Regions from separate parts of the Bradyrhizobium sp. USDA 4341 genome, predicted to be linked through region 1. Evidence: predicted binding sites of a transcription regulator. Region 1 holds the regulator's gene; each other region holds the start of a gene.

Evidence for each region. Region 1 encodes PhoB, which activates phosphate uptake and scavenging genes when phosphate is short. Its sites were predicted from a motif close to TGTCATNNANCTGTCAT; they were not measured.
Region 2: the regulator PhoB is predicted to act here: its motif matches at 1,196-1,212, upstream of ACVIGB_RS14850 (UDP-2,3-diacylglucosamine diphosphatase).
Region 3: the regulator PhoB is predicted to act here: its motif matches at 1,439-1,455, upstream of ACVIGB_RS20335 (alkaline phosphatase D family protein).

The regions. Positions count from the first base shown of each region.
Region 1 covers NZ_JBSSGO010000002.1:6,315,108-6,318,301, reverse strand. Annotated here, with positions in the region: gene ACVIGB_RS35960 (aspartate aminotransferase family protein) at 1-17, opposite strand, end outside; gene ACVIGB_RS35955 (GcrA family cell cycle regulator) at 514-1,026, shown strand; gene phoB (phosphate regulon transcriptional regulator PhoB) at 1,329-2,039, opposite strand; gene phoU (phosphate signaling complex protein PhoU) at 2,170-2,886, opposite strand; gene pstB (phosphate ABC transporter ATP-binding protein PstB) at 2,984-3,194, opposite strand, start outside.
Region 2 covers NZ_JBSSGO010000002.1:1,853,867-1,857,060, forward strand. Annotated here, with positions in the region: gene ACVIGB_RS14845 (glycosyltransferase family 4 protein) at 1-363, opposite strand, end outside; gene ACVIGB_RS14850 (UDP-2,3-diacylglucosamine diphosphatase) at 360-1,172, opposite strand; gene thiD (bifunctional hydroxymethylpyrimidine kinase/phosphomethylpyrimidine kinase) at 1,520-2,317, opposite strand; gene ACVIGB_RS14860 (Lrp/AsnC ligand binding domain-containing protein) at 2,499-2,744, shown strand; gene ACVIGB_RS14865 (c-type cytochrome) at 2,826-3,194, opposite strand, start outside.
Region 3 covers NZ_JBSSGO010000002.1:3,019,371-3,022,564, forward strand. Annotated here, with positions in the region: gene ACVIGB_RS20335 (alkaline phosphatase D family protein) at 1-1,349, opposite strand, end outside; gene ACVIGB_RS20340 (hypothetical protein) at 1,663-2,094, opposite strand; gene ACVIGB_RS20345 (indolepyruvate ferredoxin oxidoreductase family protein) at 2,330-3,194, opposite strand, start outside.

The sequences.
Region 1 (3,194 bases):
GACGAGGCGTTGGTCATGGCGTTCACTGCCGGTTTGAAGCCGTCAATCGCCGCGCGCCTTGACGCCTACGCAGCAACCGCCAGCTTCGGAAAACAAAACGGCCGCCTTTGCGGGCGGCACGTGCGGGTCATTCTATGCGGCGGCCGGTAAGTGTCAATCGCCAGGAGCCGGCCTTTGCCGGCCTTCCTGCAATGCGAAACCGGCGCAATCCGGAGCATTCCCGTGCGGTGGAAAAGCCTCATAGCAATGCTTAACTTTGTGGGAACATGTGGACGCACGGCCGCGGACTCTTGCGCCAGAGTCACGCCATATTGTAGCGTTTGGCCTGTCGGGTACGACATCTCGTGCGGCAGTACTGGACCCTCTAAGTAGCCTTCGTGTCTCGTGTAAACGTTCGGGCGCAACACCGTGCCCGGCGAGGGCTAAGGGATTCTGGCCGCAGGGATATTTGTCCAGATTGGCTCGCAGCGCCGCTCCGATGACTGGCCGGCGCCATGCGAAAGGAAGAATGCGATGACTGTATTGACCTGGTCCGACGATCGCGTCGAGCAGCTGAAGAAGCTCTGGGAATCCGGCCTCTCGGCCAGCCAGATCGCGGCGGAACTTGGCAATGTGACGCGAAACGCCGTGATCGGCAAAGTGCATCGGCTCGGCCTCTCCGGCCGCGCCAAGGCCCCCTCAACGGCCGCGCCGCGGCAGCGCAAGGCCCGCCCAGCCCAGCACATGATGCGGGTGGCGCGCCCGGTCTCGCGCGGCAACACCGCGCTTGCGCACGCCTTCGAGGTCGAGATGGAGCCCGATCCGATCTCCTTCGACAACGTGGTGCCGATGAGCCAGCGGCTGTCGCTGCTCGAACTCAACGAGGCCACCTGCCACTGGCCGGTCGGAGATCCCTCGAGCCCGGAATTCTTCTTCTGCGGCGGCAAGGCGCTCGCCGGCCTGCCCTATTGCGCGCATCACTCACGCGTCGCCTACCAGCCCGCCAACGATCGCCGCCGGCCGTCGGCGAAGCCACAGATCAAGTAGCACTCGGGAAACCAGCCTGGACTGCAAAAACAAATCCCCGCGAAAGCGGGGATTTTTTTGTGTGATCGTAGCCCGGATGGAGCGAAGCGAAATCCGGGGCGGTGCTTGAAGCGGAGAACGCACTACAAACCGGCGTCGTCCCGGCGAAACCCGGGACCCATAACCACGAATGGGTGTTGTTAGAAAGTCGTCTGGCCGCTTGCCCATTGCGACGGCCGCGGCGTATGGGTCCCGGCTCCCGTGCGCAATTGCGCACTAGGCCGGGACGACGGCGTGTTGCGGCCTATGACTACTGCACGGCCTTACGGCTGTGGCTCGGCCTTCGCGAAGCGGTCGTCGAGCGCATAGCCGGCGCCGCGCACGGTGCGGATCGGATCCTGCTCGCGGCCCGGATTGAGCAGCTTGCGCAGGCGGCCGATATGCACGTCGACGGTCCGCTCATCGATATAGATGTCGCGGCCCCAGACGCTGTCGAGCAGTTGCTCGCGGCTGAACACGCGGCCGGGATGCTCGAGGAAGAATTCGAGCAGCCGATACTCGGTCGGACCGAGATCGATCGGACGTCCCGAGCGCGCCACGCGGCGCTTCTCGCGGTCGAGCTCGATGTCGCCATAGGTCAGCACGGTCGCAAGCCGCTCCGGGCTCGCGCGGCGCAGCAGGCCCTTCACCCGTGCCAGCAATTCGGGCACCGAGAACGGCTTGACGATGTAGTCGTCGGCGCCGGTGGCAAGCCCGCGCACGCGCTCGCTCTCCTCGCCGCGCGCGGTCAGCATGATGATCGGAAGCTGCTTGGTCTCGGGCCGCGCCCGCAGGCGCCGGCACAGCTCGATGCCGGACAGGCCCGGCAGCATCCAGTCCAGTACCACGAGGTCGGGAACGCGCTCCTTCAGGCGGGTGTCGGCATCGTCGCCGCGCCCGACCGTTTCGACATCGTAGCCTTCCGCATCGAGGTTGTAGCGCAACAGTGTCGTCAGCGCTTCCTCGTCTTCGACTACCAGAATGCGTGCGCTCATCGGTTTAAGTTCTCTCTCTGTGATGATCCGTTGCCCAGACGCAAACCGAAACGCTTACTTTCCTGAGCATAATCCCCGCGGAAGCGACTTGTCGTGAAGACAATCCGGCTCCGCGCCTGCGGATCATGTCCTAGGTACCCGGCACCGTGGTGGCAAAGTTGGTCATGTCGCCCTTCGGGCGCTTGTCGGTGATCTGCTGGCCCTCGATCATATAGAACACGGTCTCGGCGATATTGGTGGCATGATCGCCGATCCGCTCGATGTTCTTGGCGCAGAACATCAGATGGATGCAGAACGAGATGTTGCGCGGATCCTCCATCATGTAGGTCAGCAGCTCGCGGAACAGCGAGGTGCAGATCGCATCGACCTCCTCGTCGCCCTTCCAGACGTTCATCGCCGCCGGCAGATCGTGCGCGGCATAGGCGTCGAGCACCGACTTGACCTGCGACAGCACGAGGTCGGTCATGTGCTCAAGGCCGCGGATCAGCTTTAGCGGCTGGAAATCGCTTTCCAGCGCCGCGACGCGCTTGCCCATGTTCTTGGCGAGGTCGCCGATCCGCTCGAGGTCGGTGGCCACGCGCATCGCGCTGACGATTTCGCGCAGGTCAATCGCCATCGGCTGGCGGCGGGCGATCGTCAGCACCGCGCGCTCTTCGATGACGCGCTGCAGATTGTCGATCTCGATGTCGGCGGCGACCACGCGCTTGCCGAGCGCGACGTCGCGACGGATCAGCGCGTCGACCGACTCGGTGATCATCCGCTCGACGAGGCCGCCCATCTCGGCGACCAGGCGGGTCAACTCCTGCAGGTCGCTGTCGAATGCCTTGGCGGTATGTTCAGAAGCCATCGCTTGTCTCCCTCATGATCCCGGGGATCATGATTTGGTGTCCTCAGTTTCGCACGATCCGATCGAAAAACCGGTGCCCACTTTTGCGGATCATGCGCTAGCCGAACCGGCCGGTGATGTAGTCCTGGGTGCGTCGATCGCTCGGCGAGGTGAATATCTTGTTGGTGTCGTCGAACTCGATCAGCTCACCGAGATACATGAAGGCGGTCTTGTCGGAGACGCGCGCCGCCTGCTGCATGTTGTGGGTGACGATCGCGATCGTATAGTCCTCGGAGAGTTCCTGGATCAGCTCCTCGACCTTGGCGGTC
Region 2 (3,194 bases), 4.5 Mb from region 1:
GGCTTCCGGAACAGGCGTGCGTGCCGAGACGTACTCCGGAAAGCGGGTATGGAAGCTCGTCGTGAACGGCACGCCGCGCTTGCGGCAATAGCGGCGGACCGACAGCCCGATCGGGCCTTCGGTCGCGATATGGATGCTGTCGGGCCTGGCCGCCTCGATCAGACTGGCGACCTTGGCCTGATACGGCAGCGCCAGCCGGAGATCGCGATAGCTCGGCATCGCGAAGGTGCGGAACTCGTCCGGCGTCAGGAAGCTCACCTCGACGCCGAGCGATTTCGCCGCCTGTGCCATCATGGTCAGCGTGCGGACAACCCCGTTGACCTGGGGATGCCACGCATCGGTCGCGACCAGGATATGCGTCATGCAGCGCGTGCCGTCACTCGCGGAACTGGCGCGATCCGGCGCACCGGGTCGGTCCAGGTGATGATCTCGAAATGGCCGTCCTCATGCTCGGCGAGCGCCGTGCAGCTCTCCACCCAGTCGCCGCAATTCATGTAGCGGATGCCGTGCTCGTCATGAATCGTCGCGTAATGGATGTGGCCGCAGATCACGCCGTCGCAGCCGTGGCGCCGCGCCTCGCCGGCCAGCGTCGCCTCGAACGCGCCGATATAGTTCACCGCCTTCTTGACCTTCAGCTTGGCCCATTGCGACAGCGACCAGTACGGCACGCCGAACATCTTGCGGAAGAAGTTGACGAAGCGATTCATCTGGATCGCGAAGTCGTAGGCCTTGTCGCCGAGATGGGCGAGCCAGCGCGCATTCTGCACCACGAGATCGAAGATGTCGCCGTGGATCACGAGGTAGCGCTTGCCGTCGGCACCGGTGTGAACGGTGTTCTCCACCACGTCGATGCCGCCGAAATGCGTGCCGTAATATTTGCGCAGGAACTCGTCGTGGTTGCCCGGGACGTAGATCACCTTGGCGCCCTTGCGCGCCTTGCGCAGCATCTTCTGCACGAAATCGTTGTGGGTCTGCGGCCAGTACCAGTTCGACTTCAGCGCCCAGCCGTCAACGATATCACCAACGAGGTAGATCGTGTCGGCATCGTGAGAGCGGAGGAAGTCCAGCAGGCGGTCGGCTTGCGAACCGCGGGCTCCGAGATGAACGTCGGAGATAAACAAAGTGCGAAAGCGCCGCTCGGGGCTTTCTTCACTCAAGGAGTCACTTCCCATGCCTGTGCACCTAACAGATTCCTGTGACAAGGCGATGACGATCCCCGCGACCCAAGGCCTCACTAACAGTTAACGAGAATCAGCAGCACGCCCCTCCAGTGCGGATAACAGCGGCGTGCGACAATCTGGCGACATGGATGGACGCGGTTGTGCGGAACAGGCGTTGTGTTGCCTGCATATCGCAGAGGAACAACGCGTATTCGAAGAGGCGATGGTGCGTAGCCCGGATGAAGCGGAGCGCAATCCGGGGTCTTGCGTCCGCGGATGATCTGTTCCCGGATTTCGCGGAGCCTGTCATCGGGCGCGCATTCGCGCGACCCGTTGGCTTCATCCGGGCTACGATAGCTTCAGTAATATTTGTGGAAGTGATGCACCGGCCCGTGGCCGCGTCCGACGGCGAAGCGATCGGCGGCGGCGATCGCTTCGGTAATCCAGGCCTTGGCGTTGCGCACGGCGGTCTCCATCGCCTCGCCCTTTGCGAGTCCTGCCGCGATCGCCGATGACAGCGAGCAGCCGGTGCCGTGCGTGTTCGATGTCGCGATGCGCGGCGCCGCGAGCGCGATGCTGCGCTCGCCGTCGATCAGATAGTCGATGCTCTCCGCGCCGTGCCCATGGCCGCCCTTGACCAGCACCGCGCGACATCCCATCGCCAGCAATTGCCGGCCCTGTCGCGCGACGTCGGCCTCGCTCGATGCGACCGGCTCGTTGAGCAGCGCCGCCACTTCCGGCAGGTTCGGCGTGATCAGCGAGGCGAGCGGAAACAGCATGGTCTTCAGCGCATCGACGGCCTCGGCTGCCAGCAGCCGATCGCCTGAGGTTGCGACCATCACCGGATCGAGCACGACATGGCGCGGCGCCCAGCGCTTCAGCCCGTCGGCAATCGCCACGATGGTCTCGGCCTGCGCCACCATGCCGATCTTGACAGCGCCGACGTCGAGGTCGGAGAACACCGCATCGATCTGGGCCGTGACGAACGCCGCGGGCACCGGATGGATGCCGCTGACCCCCGCGGTGTTCTGCGCGGTCAGCGCCGTGATGGCGGAGGCGCCATAGACCCCGAGCGCGGCAAAGCTCTTGAGGTCGGCCTGGATGCCCGCCCCGCCCGAGGAATCCGAGCCGGCAATGGTGAGCGCGACCGGCGTCATCTCGCGGGACCGGCGGTTGATTGAAATGAGATCATTACGAACGAGATCATGGCCTGTCCTAGCCCGGCCGCCCATTGGCAGCAAGTTCGCCTGACTTTACCGCGAGTTGGCGTTGCCTTGACCCTTGCCTTGGCCGCCGGTTTTTGGCCTATAGTCACGGAAATCCCCGGAGACGACTTTGATGGTTCCTTTCTTCGTCCAGATCAAATGCAAGCTCGGCCAGTCCTACACGGTCGCCAATGCGCTGGCGGAAGCCGAGATTGCGTCCGAGATCTACTCCACCGCGGGCAATTACGATCTGCTGGTCAAGTTCTACGTCGACCACGACACCGACATCGGCCATTTCATCAACGAGAAGGTTCAGGTGATCCCGGGCATCCAGGACACCCTCACCATCATCACCTTCAAGGCGTTCGGCGCGAAGTAGACTGCTAGCTCACTTTTCATCCTGGCGGCATGACCAGGCAAGAGTGCGCAACTACATCGGCCGCATCTTGATGCGAGCCTCTCAGGACTGCTTCTCCTTCTTCACCGGCTTCGGCGGTCCCTCGACCGGCGGCAGCGACTTGATGTAGTCGGCGATCGCGTCGCGGTCGCTCGACGAGAGCTGCGAGGTGTTGCGGATCACGCGCACCATCGATCCGCCGGCACTATCGCCGTCCGGCGTCTGTCCGCTCTCGAGGAAATAGGCGATGTCCTTCGCGCTCCAGTCGGCGATCCCCCGCGGCGTGATGTTGGGCACCCAGCCTTCGCCTTCGGGATTCGGGCCACCGGCGAAGCGTTGCGAGCTGACGATGCCGCCGAGGAAATTGCGCGGGCTGTGACACTCGGCGCAATGGCCGAAGCTGTTGACGAGATAGGCGCCGCGATACCAATG
Region 3 (3,194 bases), 3.3 Mb from region 1:
AGCTCGCCCGGCGACCAGGTGCCGGCATGCAGCGGGCCGGAGACGAATTCCCAGAACGGCTCGAACTCCTGAAACACGGCGCGGTTCGGATCATAATGATGCGCGGCGGTGTAGTGCATGTCGGCGGTGAGCCACACCGTGTTGCGGATGCCGGCGCGCTTCATGAAGGACAAGAGATCGGCGATCTCGTGCTCGCGCCGCTCCGGCGGGCCGTCGCCAAGCGCGACGGCGTCCAGGCTGACGAGGCCGATCGGCAGATCCGCAGCGATCACCTTCCAGGTCGCATCCGACGCCACCAGTTCCCGCTTCAACCAGGCGAGCTGGCTCTCGCCGAGGATGAACGCCTGGTCCGGATCGCCCTGCTTGTTCCAGCTGGAATCGCGATAGGAGCGCATGTCGATGATGAAGACGTCGAGCAGCGGCCCGTAGGCGATCTTGCGATAGACCCGGCCGTCGCGATCCGGCATCAGCCGCATCGGCATGAATTCATGGAAGGCGCGCCGCGCCCGCGCCACCAGGCGCGAGGTGCCGTCGGTATCGTAGCCGGTCGCATCGGCGGTGCCGACTGGCGACCAGTCGTCGGCCACCTCATGGTCGTCCCACTGCGCGAACATCGGCACCTCGGCATGGAAGGCGCGGAAATTCTCGTCGAGCCAGTTGTATTTGTAGTTGCCGCGAAACTCGTCGAGGCTGTGCGCGACCACCGATTTCTCCTCGGTGACGATGTTGCGCCAGACCTCGCCGTTCGGCAAGGTCTGCTCCGACGGCACCGTGCAATCCGCATAGATGTGATCGCCGGAGTGGATGAAGAAATCCGGGCGCTCGTTCAGCATGGTGCGGTAGCTGCGCAGGCCGCCGCGCGCGGGATCGATGCCCCAGCCCTGCCCCACGACGTCGCCGGACCAGACGAAACAGACCGAGCGGCGGTCGACCGGCGCGGTGCGGAAATGCCCGATGCGGCTTTCGCCGGGTATCCCGTCGCGATCCTCGAAATGGATACGATAGAACAGGTCCTGACCCGGCGGCAGGCCGTCGAGCAGCAGTTTTGCGGTGAAGTCGCGCTCGGGCAGCGCGTCGGCCGACGCTGTGCGCAGGATGGTGGCGAAGCTTTCGACCGCGGCGCATTCGATGCGCATCCGCGCGGCGCGATCAGCGCGGGCCCAGATCACAGCGGAATCGCTGGCGACGTCGCCGGACTGGATGCCCGCGATCGCGGGCCGATCTGCGGCGCGGCTCAGATAGGGCTTTGTCAGCGCGCCCAATCCTGCCAGCGCGGCCGTCGATGCCGAGCGCACCAGAAGCTGGCGCCTTGTCAGGCCTCGCCCCCTCGCGGAGATCGCTGTCGGCATCGAGTAACCTTCGTCGAATCGCAACGAAGGTTTTGCCTGCGCTGTTTGACTCCGCCCTTACGGTTTCTTGACTCTACGCCGACGGTTTTGCGACGGCGGGATGACTCGGGAGATATGGAGATCGGAACAGCGCAGAACGCCGAGCACTCGATGCTAATCCCGTCATCCTGAGGCGCGAGCGGAGCGAGCCTCGAAGGATGAATCGGCCAAAGACGGGCCGTCGATCCTTCGAGACGCGCGCAAGAGCGCGCTCCTCAGGATGACGGGTTTGGGATTGGCGCACTTCGAGAGAGCACAGGCGCGGCGGGCACTCTCACCGCTGCCAGTTGCAGATGCCGCCGGTGCGGCATGGCCAGGTCTGGATCCTGGTGTCGCGGGCTTCCGCGTCGAGCGGATTCGAATGGCGCCGCGCGAGCTTGGCGCGGGCGGGAACCTGCGCCACTGCGCGCTTGCGTTCATGCGGTGCCGTTACCCTGCTTGTCCGCACGGCCTTCTGCGACTCGACTTTCGGCTGCTCGACCTTCGGTTCGACACTGGCGCGCTGATCAGGTCCGTGGTCGGTCTTCGCCTCGACCGGAACCGGCTCGAACTGCGCCGGCGGGCCAAGCGGCTTCGGCGACAGCACGGCCCGCGAGAGATCGAGGCTGAAGAACTCGCTTGGGCGATAGTCGTCAGCCAACGCCACGCCACCCAACGCCAGGCACGCGGTGCAAACAGTTGCAACAAAAGCGCTTTTCAGGACCATCAAAGGGCCTCCTGAAATCACTCGAACAGAACAGCCATCATGTAGGAGCCCGGCCGCGCGAATCCAGCCACGGCTTACGGGCAGGGTTACCGGTCAACCAAGGCGGTCGTGGAAAGTTCCGCTGCCCGCCACCTGGAGCGCCGTTCCGATGGTATCGGAACGGGTTTCTAGGTTCTTGTTTTGACGCGTTTTCTTCACGCGAACCGGTAGGCACTTCGCTCGAATACGCTCCAGCCTACTCCGCCGCCTGTGCCAGCGGCTGGCCGATCGCACGCTCCAGCCGCGCGCATTCGGTGCGGTAGCGGGCGACGTTGCCTTCCTTGATGTGGCCGTAGCCGCGCACGAGGTCCGCAGCCTTCGCCAGCGCCACTAGGCGCGGCAAATCGAGCGGCCTCTTGCCGTCGAGGTGACGCAGGATCATCGCCGCATACTCCACCGGCAGCGCGCGCTCCATCTTGCGCTCGGCGGTGTAGCCGAAGATGTCGAGCGCGGTGCCGCGCAGGCCCTTCAGCCCCGCCAGCAGGCCGAACGCCTTGAAGATCCACGGCCCGAACTCGCGCTTCTGCAAGCGCCCGGTGACGGGATCGCGCTGCGCCAGTAGCGGCGGCGCCAGCAGGACCTTCAGACCGGAATTGCCCTCGAACTGCTCCCTCAGCGCCTTGCTGAACTCGCCGTCCGAATAGAGCCGCGCCACTTCGTATTCGTCCTTGTAGGCCATCAGCTTGAACAGGCCCTTTGCGAAGGCTTCGGTCAGGTCCTGCGAGCCCGGCGCTGCCGCGGCTTCGGCGGAGCGGACGCGCGCGACGTCGTCGAGATAGCGCTTGCCGTAGGCCGCGTCCTGATAGTCGGTGAGGAACTTGGCGCGGAACGCAATCGCCTCATCGAGCGTCTTCTTGGCCGGTGCGGCGCCTGCGTTCTTGAAGCGCGCGGCGCTGACCACGCGCTGCAGATCATGCGCGGCGAGCCGCCCCCACGAGAACGCGGTCTTGTTCATCTCGATGGCGGCGCCGTTGAGCTCGATCGCCTTCAGGATCGCCTCGAGCGACAGCGGGATCGCGCCACGCTGGAACGCGAAGCCGAGCATGAAGGCGTTGGTCGCG